Regions from separate parts of the Bradyrhizobium sp. LeoB3 genome, predicted to be linked through region 1. Evidence: riboswitches for the same ligand, from Rfam matches in the RefSeq annotation. Region 1 holds a riboswitch; each other region holds the start of a gene.

Region 1 (3,325 bases):
ATGTCGTTGCGCTCGAACTCGCCATGGACCAGGACGTCGAGCCCGATATTCTCCTGCCAGCGGATGGCGCGTGCGGTCTGATGCTGCAGATAGGTCTTGTATGCGGTATCGCTGAGTGCACCATTGGCATGTGCGGCGCGTGCGTTTCTGACATCGGTTGTCTGCGGGAAGGAGCCGATGGTCGTGGTCGGGAAGCGTGGCAGATTGAACCGCTCGCGCTGCACCTCGGCACGCTCGGCGAACCGGCTGGCACGATGGCGCATGCCGTCATCGATGGCGGCGAGACGCCGGGCAACCTTGGCATCGTGAATCCGCGGTGAGGTCTTGCGCGCGGCCGCGGCGGCATCGGACGCTCGGATCGCTTCGGACGCATGGGCCCGGCCACTTCCAAGCGCCGCGCCCAGCGCGGCAAGCTCTTCGAGCTTCTGCACCGAGAATGAAAGCCAGGTCTTCACCTCGGGATCGAGCTTGGTTTCCAGGGCGAGATCAATGGGTACATGAAGCAGCGAGCAGGATGGCGCGATCTGAATGCGCTCCTTGCCGAGCTTTGCGACGACGGGCCCAAGCTGATCGAGGATCCGGCTCAGATCCGCGCGCCAGACGTTACGGCCGTCGATCACGCCGAGCGACAGCACCCGTTCTTTCGGAACGTCGATGAGATCGCCGAGCTGCTGGGGCGCGCGCACGAGATCGAGATGGAGGCCGGCGACCGGAAGATCAAACGCGACCGTACGATTGCCGCCGAGCCCGCCGAAATAGGTCGCCAGCATGATCCTGATGTCCGGCACCGCTTTGGCGATTTCGGAATAGGCGCGCCGTAGGGCTTGCTGAGCGGCGGCGTCCAGATCAAGCACGAGACAGGGCTCGTCGATCTGTACCCATTCCGCACCGCGGGCAGCGAGTTCGCGCAATAGTTCGATATAGACCGGCAGGAGCCTGTCGAGCAGCGACAGCGTGTCGAAATGCGGTTCCTTGGACTTGGCCAGTTTCAGGAACGTGACCGGGCCGACCAGCACGGGGCGGGTCTGATAACCGAGCGCCTTCGCCTCCTCATACTCTTCGATCGGCTTGCGTGATGAGAGTGCAAAATACTGGTTCTTGCGAAGCTCCGGCACCATGTAGTGATAGTTGGTGTCGAACCATTTCGTCATTTCGAGCGCCGCCACGCCGTGTGCGTGATGGGCATGTCCGCAGGCCTCGTCATGCGCGTCGGCCTTGGCGCCACGCGCCATCGCGAAGTAGGTCGCAAGCGGCACCGCGCCGCCGGTCCAGCCGTAGCTTTCCGGGATAGCGCCGACCATTGCGCAGGTGTCGAGCACCTGATCGTAGAACGAGAAATCGTTCGACGGGATCACGGTGATACCGAGCTTCTTCTGCCGCGCCCAATTGGCCGCGCGCAGCCCGACGCCGGTTTCGATCAGCGTTTTTTCGTCTGACGCGCCGGACCAGAAGCGTTCCAGCGCGAATTTCAGTTCACGGCGCGGACCGATCCGCGGCGTGCCGAGGGACGCAACAACAAGTGAAGTGGAAGACATTGGCTTAACCCCATGAGTTGGGGGCAAAGGCCGTAGTGACACGTCTGGATTCCCCGCGCGAGGTGCGCACGGAATCGCAACCGCACCACCGGGACACCCCGCCCGAGGACGTGTATGTTGTCGAGGCAGGTCTCCTGGCTCGCGGGTCGTTGCTGCGGTCCGGCCTTCCCGAAGCTTTGCAGGCTTCAGTGGCAATTGTGGACCGCGGCTCGCCGCTTACAGTTGCGGGGGCAGCTCCGGCTTTACACCGGCTTCCCTCTTAGCTCCGGAAAAGATCTCTCCGAAGAACCACGACACGATCACTTACCGGCAAGATCGCGCGAACGTCAACTCGGCTGACATCACGTGCGCGTGGTGCCGGTTGTTCACAGCGCCAACGGCATGGACCGGAATTTTTGCGCTTCGCCCATACGTGCCATTGACAGCATTCCCCAAATCGCACCAGATGTAGCTGTCACGGTCCATCATGACGCAAGGAATGGTGGCTAAGAGGGAAGCTGGTGATCGCGCGTTTCTCGCGAGAATCTAGCGCTGCCCCCGCAACTGTAAGCAGTGAGTTGCTCCCGATTTTAGACGTCACTGATGCGGCATCGCATTGGGAAGACGGGGAGTGACGCCGACCTGCGAGCCAGGAGACCTGCCGCGACAGCAAAATAACGTCCACGGGCGGGGTGTCCCGGCGGTCGCTTGCAGGCTCATGCCGGTACGCCGCCGGCATCATCACGCAGCGTCGCCTCCGACATCCGGCCCCAGCAACATCACGGGGTCTGCAAGATGTCACTCTCTCTCGATCGCGAAGCCACCGCGTCGCCTCTCATCCACCTGCGCCCCGAATCGATCGCGGCGCCGGAAGCGCGGTTGCCGATGCAGGTGATCCGCCGCAATGGCACGGTGTCGCAATTCGATGCCGGCAAGATCTCGGTGGCGATGACCAAGGCCTTCCTTGCGGTCGAGGGGAATACGGCGGCTGCGTCGCGCCGCGTGCACGAAGCGGTCGAGGAATTGACCGCCGAAGTCGTCGGCGCGCTGTCGCGCCGGATGAGCGAAGGCCGCACCTTTCATATCGAGGACATCCAGGACCAGGTTGAACTGGCATTGATGCGCAGCGGCCATCACAAGGTGGCGCGCGCCTATGTGCTCTATCGCGAGGAGCGGGCGCGGCAGCGCGCCGAACAGCAGGCAACTAAATCCGCAACGGCATCGAGCGGGCCAATCGTCCACGTCACGCTCGCGGACGGCAGCAAGGTGCCGCTCAACCATGCGCGGCTGGCGATGATCGTCGGCGAGGCCTGCGCCGGGCTCGATGGTGTCGACGCTGCGCCTGTCGTCGGGGAAATCCAGCGCAATCTCTATGACGGCATCAGCCAGGAGGAACTCGCGCTCGCCAGCGTGATGGCGGCGCGTACGCTGGTCGAGCAGGAGCCGAACTACGCCTATGTCAGCGCGCGCCTCTTGCTCGACAAGCTCCGCACTGAAGTGCTGTCCTTCGTGCAGGGCGCGCCAACGACGGCGTCGCAGGCCGACATGGCGGTGCGCTATGGCGAATATTTTCCGGCCTATATCAAGACCGGCATCAGGGCCGAATTGCTCGATCCCGAACTCGGCCGCTTCGACCTGAACAAGCTGGCCGCGGCACTGAAGCCGGAGCGCGATCTTGCATTCCAGTTCTTAGGGCTGCAGACGCTTTATGATCGCTATTTCCTGCATGTCCGCGGCCACCGGATTGAATTGCCGCAAGCGTTCTTCATGCGCGTCGCCATGGGGCTTGCACTGCGCGAGATCGATCGGGA
Region 2 (3,325 bases), on a different contig from region 1:
CGGCAGCGGCCAGTGCACCAGGTGCCCTTGCGGAAGATAGCCGAAGCGTTTGGCACGTTCGCGCAGCGGCAGCGCGGCGAGCGCCTCGCCACCCACCTTGATGATGCCGTCGGAGGGGATGAGACCGGCGAGCGCGCGCAAGAGCGTGGTTTTGCCGGCGCCGTTCGGACCGACCAGCGCGACGAGATGACCTGAGGCGAGTTGCAGCGACACGTCGCTGAGCACGCGGCGGCCGGCGAGCGCGACATCGAGATGTTCTGCGACAAGCGCCGTCATGCGACGCCTCCACCGAGCGCGCGGCGTTCGCGCATGATGAGATAGAGGAAGAACGGCACGCCGATGATCGAGGTCAACACGCCCACCTTGATGTCCGAGGTCGACGGGATGATGCGCACCGCGATGTCGGCCGCAAGCAACAGCGCCGAACCGGCAAGCGCGCTCGGCACCAACAGCCGCGCCGGATCGTGGCCGATGACGGGCCGCATCAGATGCGGCGCGACCAGGCCGATGAAGCCGATGGTGCCGGTGACCGCCACCGCGCCACCGACGCCGAGCGCAACACCCGTGATCACGAACAGCCGCAGGCGGACGACATCGACGCCGAGGCTTTGCGCGGTCTCTTCGCCAAGCGTGAGCGCGCGGAAGGCGCTGGCCTGCGACAGCAGGATGGCGCTACCTGCCACGATGAACGGCAGCGCCAGCGCGACATGCTGGAAGCTGCGATCCTCCAGCGAGCCGAGCAGCCAGAACGCGATCTCGAGCGCCAGGAATGGATTGCTCGCGAGGTTCATCACCAGCGCCGTCGCAGCGCCCGCAAGGCTCGAGATCGCAAGCCCGGCGAGGATCAGGATCAAGAGGCCCGCATTGCGGCCGGCAATCGCGAGCAGCACGAAGACCGAGCCGAATGCGGCGATGATGGCGGCGACCGGCAGCGCATAGGAGCGGACATCGGCCAGCCCCAGCGCGATGACCAGCACCGCGCCGAACGCCGCCGATTGCGGCGCGCCGAACAGCGAGGGCGAGGCTAAGGGATTGCGCAACAGGCCTTGCAGCGCCGCGCCTGACAGCCCAAGGATAGCGCCGATCGCGAATGCCAGGATGGTGCGCGGCAGGCGAATCTCGCGCACGATCACCTGCGTGACATCGCTGCCGCCACCGAACAGCGCCTCGATCACCGTCAGCGGCGACAGCCGCACCGGGCCGGTGCCGAGCGAAATCAGCATCAGCAAGGCAACCAACGCGATCATTGCAACGGTCGCCCCCAACCGCCGCCGCGCGGCGAGACCCGCCGCTATCGTGAAATCATGTGCACTCATCGCGCCCTGCTTCTTGCAGCGAATTCGGTGGCAGACAAGCGACACCGGAACAAAAAAGCGTATGGGAGCCAGGGAGCCGCAGTTTCGCCGGGATTGACTCACGTGCCGCCGAAATCCTAGATGGCCCCCGACGGTTCCTATCGGGATCAAAAGGGAATGCGGTACCGGGAAACTTCCCGTAAAGCCGCGGCTGCCCCCGCAACTGTATGCGGTGAATCCTTCGTCATATGCCACTGGGAGTCTCGGTCCTGGGAAGGCGACGAAGGGTAACGACCCGCGAGCCAGGAGACCTGCCGTCATACGTGGTCACACGCGACGATGTCGGTCGGGGAGTACAGGCATTTGCTTCACCTGAAGCGCGAAACGCGATGGTGAGCCTTGGTTCGCTGTGACGTGCCACTGACGTCATACCGAGGTCTCGCCGATGTTCTCTGCTACCACAGCCACCAAGCAACGCCGCGCGCTGCTGCTCGCGTCGAGCATGCTGGCGCCCGCTTTGTATGTTTCCGCCGCGCAGGCGCAGGAAGCGCCCTCTGAGGAATTGCCGCCGGTCGAGGTCAGGGCGCCCGGCGACCACAACCGCACCCGTGCCAAGCCCGCTTCCGACGGCACTCCAGGCCCCCGGCGTCCCGCGCCGGGCCAGGTGCCGACCAGCGCGCAGCCGGCCGGCGGCGCGGGCGCTGGCGGCGCCGCCGCTGGCGGAGCTTCATCCGGTGGCGGTGGCGGCGGCCCGCAATTTGCCGGCATTGTCGGGACGTCCTCGACCGTGATCACCGCCGACGACATCGCGCATTCGCCGACCCAGGTTCTGGCCGAGATCATCGCGCAGGCGCCCGGCGTACAGCTTCAATCGCTCTATGGCGGCGTGAACGGCGCCAAGACCTCGGTCGACCTGCGCGGCTTCGGCGCGTTCGCCACCGCCAACACGCTGTTCCTGCTCAACGGGCGACGGCTCAACGACATCGACATGGCGCAGGTGGATCTGTCGACCATCCCACTCGATTCGATCGAGCGCATCGAGATCACCCGCGGCAACAGCGGCGCCGTGCTCTACGGCGACAATGCGATAGGCGGCGTGATCAACATCGTCACCAAGACCGGTGTCGGCGGCCCGCCGGTCTCGATCCGCGGCGAAGCCGGCTATGGCTCCTTCAACCAGCGCATGGCCGCGATCTCGACCGCGATGAATTCGGGACCATGGTCGGCGTCGTTTTACGGCAACGGCATCAAGTCCGACGGCTACCGCGTGAACAATGCGCTCGACCAGCGCAACGGCGTCGGCAATCTCAACTACACGACGCCGGACCTGAAAGCCTTCCTGACGGTGACCGGCGACGACCAGAAGCTGGGCTTTCCCGGCGGCAGGCTGGTCGATCCTTCGATCGGCGTCAATCAGCTCGTCACCGATCGCAAGGGCGCCGCCACGCCGTTCGACTATGGCAACCAGCAGGGCGCGAGCGCGACGGCGGGCTTCACCAAGACGCTCCTGAACGGTGTCGACCTAATCGTCGATGGCGGCTACCGCCAGAAGGACACGCAAGGCGCGTTCTTCGGCACCTCGCCATTCATCAGCGCGGCATCCACCTACAATGACGCCGCGTTGCAGACCTGGTCGATCACGCCGCGGCTGAGCATCAACAATTCGATCTTCGGGATTCCCTCGTCGATCCTGACCGGCATCGACTATTACGATGCAACGTTCCACCAGCAGCGCGGCGCGTTCCGGGGCGTGCCGCCGATCCATACCTACGACCTGTCGCAGCAGTCGCTCGCCGGCTATTGGCAGCACACGGTCGGCCTCTTGCCCACCACCGATTTCTCCTATGGCGCGCGGGTGCAGAACACCTGGCTCAGCGCGCGCGATCGCTACGATCCGAACGCGCCGTTCGCCTTCGACGCGCAGGCGACGCCGCTCGACCAGAGCGAGACCAATTACGCGCTGCATGTCGGCGTCGAGCATCGCTTCACCGAAATGTTCTCGGTGTTCGCCCGCGCCGCGCACGCGTTTC
Region 3 (3,325 bases), on a different contig from region 1:
CCATCACCGGCCGCAGGCTGCACGCTTTCCCGGCAGCAAATCCCGATGTGGTGGTGATCCACGCTATCGCGGCCGACGAGCAGGGCAACATCGTAACGCCGGCGCGGCGGCTGCTGCCGCAGAGCGGCGACGTGCTGATGGCCCGCTCGTGCGAGCATGTCATCGTCACCGCGGAAAAGATCGTAGCAAAATCCTTCATCAAGCGGCACGCCCGTTTCGTCGAGCTGCCCTCCTATCGGATCAGCGCCGTGGTCGAGGTGCCGTGGGGATCGCATCCGACGCCGACGCTGGGGCGCTACCTAGCCGATGATACCCATCTCGATGCCTATGTGGCGGCCTCTGCAAACGACGGCACCTTCGCCGCTTACCTTGATGATTGGGTCCGCCGGCCGGTGGACCACTTCGCTTATCTGGACAAGCTCGGCGCCGCCCAGCTTTCCCGTCTCGCCGACCTCGGGAGCCTTGCATGACCGCGCCCGCCACGCTCAACGAAACGCTCGCCGTCGCACTGGCCCGCAGCTTTGCCGATGCCGAGGTCGGCTTCACCGGTCTCCTCACGGGGGCCGCGGCGGCCCTGTTCGGGACCGGCATCCCGCTTGCGGCCATGGAGCTCGCCAAGCGCATGCACGCACCGAACCTGACCATCCTGCTCGCTGGCTGCTATCATAACCCGGACTTCAGCGAGATCGACCGGCTGCCCGACTCCGAGCACAGCGCGATGCTGCGCGACCTGCCCTGCGAGTCCCAGATGGTCGACTATCCCGGCCAGTTCGTGCTCAAACGCGGCGATGTGAGCTTTGGATTCAGCAGCGCGGTACAGGTGGACCGCGTCGGCAACATCAACAGTGTTTGCGTCGGTCCGCACGACCGGCCCAAGGTTCGCCTCGTCGGCCCGATCCTGCAGCCCGAGCATATGACGCTGTTCCGGCGCGAATATGTGATGATGCCGCACCATGACCGGCGCAACTTCGTCGAGAAGGTCGATTACGTCTCCGGCGTCGGCTATCCGGGAGGGATCGAAGGACGCAGGAAGCTCGGCCTCGACTGGGGCGGCCCCTGCATGGTCGTTACCCCCAAATGTCTGTTCGACTTCGACCGCGAAGCCGGGCGCATGAAGGTCCGCTCGATCCATCGTGGCGTCAACCGGCATGAGCTGCAGGATGCCACCGGATTCGACCTCGGCGACCTTTCGTCGGTGCCCGAAACCGAGGCGCCCACGGCGGAAGAGCTGCATATCCTTCGCCGCGACGTGGATGCGCGCGGTGTCCTGATGCCTACTCTGTGACAGGATTGACTTCGGCTCAGACAATCTCCTAGATCGCGACCGACGGTTCCCCTAACGGGGATCAAAAGGGAACGCGGTGCGGGGACTTTCTCCTCTATGCCGCGGCTGCCCCCGCAACTGTGAGCGGCGAATCTTTCGTCATGCGCCACTGGGAGCCTCGGTCCTGGGAAGGCGACGAAGGGTTGGGACCCGCAAGCCAGGAGACCTGCCGTCAGCCGTGGTCACACGCAAGAATGTCGGTCGGGGAGTACAGACATTGTTTTCGTCCGGCGTGCCATAGGCACGTTCGAGCGAGACCTCGTTTGCGGTGACGTGCCACTGACGTCATACCGAGGTCTGCTCGTGCTCTCTATCGTTACTATCGCAAGGCAGCGTGATGCTGCGCGGCTCGCTTTCAGATACTTCCTGCCGGTTCTCCTGCTCGAATCTTCTTCGGCAAAGGCCCAGCAGCCTGAGACGTCCCATGTCTTGCCTCCAGTGAGCGTTATCCAGCCGCAAAAGCCTGCGGCAAAGCGTCTCAATCATCAGCGTTCAACTTCCGCGGCGCGACCTGCGCAGTCTCAGTCGAGCCGGAGCCCGGCGGCGCGAAGCACTACGCCCTCGACCGCAACGTCCGACACGCCATCTCCGACGCTAAACCTGAACAAGCAGAACGCGAGTGGCAGCCGCCTCAATCTCACCCCGCTGCAGACGCCCGCCAGCGTCGAAACGATTACGTCGCAGACCATCGCAGAACGCGGCCAGCATAATGTCACGGACGCGGTCACCCAGAACGCAGTGGGCTTTACCGCGAGCCCGGCGCCGGGCAATGGCGGCCTCTCGTTGAGCACGCGCGGCTTCACCGGAAGCAATTCGGTGATGACGCTGTATGATGGCACTCGCCTCTATGTTGGCGCAGGAACCGTGACCTTTCCATTCGATACGTGGTCGGCGGATCGCATCGAGGTCATGCGCGGGCCGGCCTCCGTTCTGTACGGGGAAGGCGCGATTGGTGGGATCGTCAATGTGATCCCCAAGAAACCGGTCACGACGCCCTACAACGATGCCGAGATATCGCTCGACACCAATACGACGCGACGCATTGCGGTGGATAGCGGCGGCCCGATCAATCCGAACGTATCCTATCGCGTCAATGCCATCGGCAACATGTCGAACGGCTGGGTTGATCGCGACGAGACGTCGAATGTTGCGGTCTCCGCCGCAGTGCGGGTCCAGGCCGCCGAAAACCTCGCTTTCACACTCTCGAACGACTACGGCAATCGAAGCCCCTCGCGCTATTTCGGCACACCGCTGATCAACGGCGGGATCGACGACACGTTGCGGTTCAAGAACTACAACGTCCTCGACAGCGCGATCCGCTATCAGGATAACTGGAGCCAGTTCAAGACCGAGTGGGACGTGACGGGCGGAGTCAAGGTCCAGAACACACTCTACTACCTGACCAGCCGTCGGCATTGGCGTGATGTCGAGAACTATAGTTGGAATCCTGCAACACGGTTGATCGACCGAACCAGCTACATCGAGATCTTCCACGACCAGGCGCAGGTCGGTAACCGGATGGACGCAACGTTTCGTGGTCATCTGCTGGGCTTCGCCAACGAGTTCGTTGCGGGCTTCGACGTCAACCGGATCGATTTTACCCACACCAACAATTCGCCCTATGGCGGCGCATCTTCGGTTAGCCCCTATGCCGGCGACATGGGGTCTTTTGCGACCTCCACGACGCGAACCACGCCCGGCTACAATGCGATCGTCAATCAATATGCGTTGTTTGCCGAGGACCGGCTGTCGCTAACCGATCAGTTGTCCGTTGTAAGCGGCATCAGGTTCGACCGGCCGGATGTCGACCGCACCGATTACAGGACACCAGCGAATAATTTCGATATCTCGCTGTCGGGTACGAGCTGGCGAACCGGCGTGGTCTACACGCCCGTCTCGAACCTCGCCTTTTACGGACAATATGCGACAGCCGTTGATCCCGTCACCAATCTCATCTCGCTGTCGGCCACGCAGAAAACCTTCCAGCTTGCCACGGGCAAG
Region 4 (3,325 bases), on a different contig from region 1:
GAGGCGGGATGACCAAGAGCCAGCAGATTGGTCAGACGGACACTCGGGAAGTCCGCAGGCAATGCCGCATGCGCAGCGCCGAAGGCCGCGAGATCACTGTCCGCGGCAGACAATATCACGATGTTGGCGGTTTCCTGGCCGAGGTCGCGAGCGACATCTCCGTCGTCGATGCTGCCACCACTGTCGAGTTTCAGATGCATTGATCGCCCTTCGAAAGGCTATCCCGCAAGCGCCCGACGTGCGGCATCGGCGTCATATCCTTTCAGGCCGATCACGACAAGATGCTCGGCGTGCCTGGCGTCGGGCCGGGCGAACGCCAGCTCAACGCGGCTGCCGACCGCCTGCACCACGATCGGCGCAGGCTTCTCGGAGATGCGTGCATGGCCCTTGACGCGCAGCACCCCCGCAAGAGTCAGGACATCGCTGACCCGCGCGCGCATCGCCTCGACGCTCTCGGCCGCCGCAGGCCTTACGACGATACTGTCGAAATCGTCGTGATCGTGCTCCTCTTCCTCTCCGTGATGCCCGGCCCGCGCAGCGAGGTCGTTCTCGGCATCGGCTTTCATCCCGATGAGGACATCGGGCGCAAGCGCTCCATGGGAGCGTACGACACGGACACCTTGCCTCAATTGTGCACTAAGCCGGTCTTCGATGCCGCTGAGCACATCCGGCGACACCAGATCGCTCTTGGAAAGGACCACGAGGTCGGCACAGGCGAGCTGATCCTCAAACACTTCCTCGATCGGGTCGTCGTGATCGATTTCCTCGTCCGCGGCGCGCTGGGCCGCGACCGCATGTTCGTCGAGCACGACGCGTCCCTCTGATAGCGCCAACGCGTCGACGACCGTCACCACGCCATCGACGGTTGCGCGCGTGCGGATCGCAGGCCACGCGAACGCTTTCAAGAGTGGCTGCGGCAGCGCGAGGCCTGAGGTCTCGATCACGATCGCGTCCAGCGGCTCGTCGCGTGTCAGGAGCTTGTCCATCGTCGGAATGAAATCGTCGGCGACCGTGCAGCAGATGCAGCCATTGGTCAGCTCGACGATGTCGCCGGGCGCACAGGCCTTGGCCGCGCATTCCTCGACAAGACCGCCGTCGAAACCGGCATCTCCGAACTCGTTGACGATGACGGCGATGCGGCGGCCGTCGGCTTGCGTCAGAAGCGAGCGCAACAGTGTCGTCTTGCCGGCACCGAGAAAACCGGTGAGCACGGTGACTGGAACACGGGACATATTTCAGGACTCCTTAAGAGGAACGTTTGAGCCACAGCGGAAGGCCGGCCGCGACGAACACGACGTTGGCAACGCTTGAGGCGACCATCTGATTGAGACGGCCCTGCGCATCGCGGAAATCGCGGCCGAGCCTGGTTTCGGGCACGATGCCGAGACCGACCTCGTTCGACACCAGGACAACAGGGTTTGCGGCGACGCCTAGAAATTCCGCGAGCCGGTTCGCCTCGACATCAAGGTCACGCCCGGCGAGCATCAGGTTGGAGAGCCAGAGTGTTAGGCAATCGACCAGGACCGCGCAGCCGGGTCGCGATACCTGCGTCAGGACATCGATGAGCGCCAACGGCTCCTCCACGGTCGTCCAATCCGAACCGCGCCTGCTGCGATGATGCGCGATCCTGTCCTGCATCTCCCCATCGCCTGCGGTAGCTGTTGCCAGATACACGCGAGCAAGGCCGCTTTCGGCAATCATTCGCTCGGCAAAAGCCGATTTGCCCGAGCGTGCGCCGCCCAGTACCAGCGTGGTCGAGAGATCAGTCATTTCGGAGCGCTGCCATCTTCGGGCGACCAGCGAACGGGCGGCAGCCGCGCCACCATCCCCTTGCGCAGGATCTCGGCGCGCTCGCGCCACGGCACCAGGCCGTACGTCGATTTGCGATAGGAATCGACGAAAGACGCGACGGCACCAGCGCCCTCGGGCTCGAGATCGCCGAAGAGGAAGGTGTAACCATCCGAGCTCGAAACCGCGACCGTGGTCGGCCGCTTGCACACGCTCAAGCACTGCACGCGCCGGACCTGAACGGCCGCGTCGCGTTTGCCTGTAGCGACCCGGATCGCGTCGAACATGGCGGGCCCGGCCAACACGCCCTCGGAGGTCTTGCAGGTGACGCATACGCTCACGACGACGGGACCGCCGGGCGCAGTCGGCGGCAAATATTCGCCCGGGCGAGAATCAGTATCTTGCTGATCGACGTCGTTGCGATCCATCACGATGCTCAAGTCAGGGCCATGACGGCCGCGAGCTTTGTTGGATCGCGTTCGACGGTGGAAGACCATCGAACTCATTCCGTCCGGTGCACCCCGCCCGACGAACCTCCAAAGCACAATGCGCGATGGCAGGTCTCCTGGCTCGCGGGTCGTCGCCTTTCGCCGCCTTCCCGGTCATCCCAGTGGCCTCGGCTTTGGCTCGCCGCTTACAGTTGCGGGGGCAGCGTCGGCATTGCACCGACTTCCCTTTTTCACCTTCCCGAAGGAAGGACCATCGCCGCCACGCTAGCTGTCCCCGCGACGGCGGTCAACCGCAGTTGACCCGCCCGTCTGCTTCGGTCACTTAAGGCGCGCACGAGGAGCCCATGACCTTCCAAATCCCATCCGACTGGCAAATTCCCGCAATCGCTCCGCTCGATCAGACGCTTGCCACAACGATGCGCGCGCGAATCGACGGCAAAGCCAAGCCGCCGGGCTCACTGGGACGAATCGAAGACCTGGCGCTGCAGCTTGGCATGATCGCCTATCCATCTGCTGCAACGCTGCAAAAGGCCGTTCTGCTCGTTTTCGCTGGTGATCACGGATTGACGGAAGAAGGCGTTTCGCAATATCCGTCCGCCGTCACGGCCGCGATGGTGAGGACTTATCTCGCAGGCCGAGCCAGCGCCAACGCCTTTGCGGCCGCGTCAGATGTCGGGATCCGCGTCGTGGATGCCGGCGTCGCCAGCGAGCTGCCTTCCCATCCCGATCTCCTCAGCATCAAGATTCGGACCGGCACCGCGAATTCTGCGCGTGAGGCAGCGATGTCGGCCCAGGACGCGCACAGGGCGCTCGCGGCCGGCTTTGCCATAGCTTCCAGTGAAATCGATGATGGCGCCGACATCATCGCGCTCGGCGAGATGGGAATAGGCAACACCGCATCTTCCGCGCTCCTGGTGCATCGGCTGGCGCCCGCTCCCCTGGATGACTGCATCGGCGTCGGCGCAGGCCAGGACGAGCCGGGCATGGCCCGGAAGCGCGCTGCCATCCACAAGGCAGCCAATCGCAGCGATGCGACCGCGCCGTTCGAGGTGCTCAGGGAATTCGGCGGCCTCGAGATCGCGATGATG

The links. A riboswitch is a leader RNA that binds a small molecule or an ion and turns the genes downstream of it on or off. The one in region 1 is predicted to bind cobalamin.
Region 2: linked by a shared signal. The riboswitch ahead of ACZXDY_RS34100 (TonB-dependent receptor) and the one ahead of metE (5-methyltetrahydropteroyltriglutamate--homocysteine S-methyltransferase) in region 1 are both predicted to bind cobalamin.
Region 3: linked by a shared signal. The riboswitch ahead of ACZXDY_RS00575 (TonB-dependent receptor) and the one ahead of metE (5-methyltetrahydropteroyltriglutamate--homocysteine S-methyltransferase) in region 1 are both predicted to bind cobalamin.
Region 4: linked by a shared signal. The riboswitch ahead of ACZXDY_RS01490 (DUF1636 domain-containing protein) and the one ahead of metE (5-methyltetrahydropteroyltriglutamate--homocysteine S-methyltransferase) in region 1 are both predicted to bind cobalamin.

What each region holds. Positions count from the first base shown of each region.
Region 1 covers NZ_JBVBEF010000010.1:16,204-19,528, forward strand. Annotated here, with positions in the region: gene metE (5-methyltetrahydropteroyltriglutamate--homocysteine S-methyltransferase) at 1-1,535, opposite strand, end outside; cobalamin riboswitch at 1,643-1,843, opposite strand; cobalamin riboswitch at 1,976-2,194, shown strand; gene ACZXDY_RS10220 (ribonucleoside-diphosphate reductase subunit alpha) at 2,310-3,325, shown strand, end outside.
Region 2 covers NZ_JBVBEF010000079.1:1,034-4,358, reverse strand. Annotated here, with positions in the region: gene ACZXDY_RS34110 (ABC transporter ATP-binding protein) at 1-276, opposite strand, end outside; gene ACZXDY_RS34105 (FecCD family ABC transporter permease) at 273-1,247, opposite strand; cobalamin riboswitch at 1,431-1,628, shown strand; gene ACZXDY_RS34100 (TonB-dependent receptor) at 1,741-3,325, shown strand, end outside.
Region 3 covers NZ_JBVBEF010000001.1:147,654-150,978, reverse strand. Annotated here, with positions in the region: gene ACZXDY_RS00585 (CoA transferase subunit A) at 1-470, shown strand, start outside; gene ACZXDY_RS00580 (hypothetical protein) at 467-1,285, shown strand; cobalamin riboswitch at 1,312-1,512, shown strand; gene ACZXDY_RS00575 (TonB-dependent receptor) at 1,628-3,325, shown strand, end outside.
Region 4 covers NZ_JBVBEF010000001.1:336,383-339,707, reverse strand. Annotated here, with positions in the region: gene cobN (cobaltochelatase subunit CobN) at 1-200, opposite strand, end outside; gene cobW (cobalamin biosynthesis protein CobW) at 219-1,232, opposite strand; gene cobU (bifunctional adenosylcobinamide kinase/adenosylcobinamide-phosphate guanylyltransferase) at 1,246-1,770, opposite strand; gene ACZXDY_RS01490 (DUF1636 domain-containing protein) at 1,767-2,216, opposite strand; cobalamin riboswitch at 2,327-2,507, opposite strand; gene cobT (nicotinate-nucleotide--dimethylbenzimidazole phosphoribosyltransferase) at 2,582-3,325, shown strand, end outside.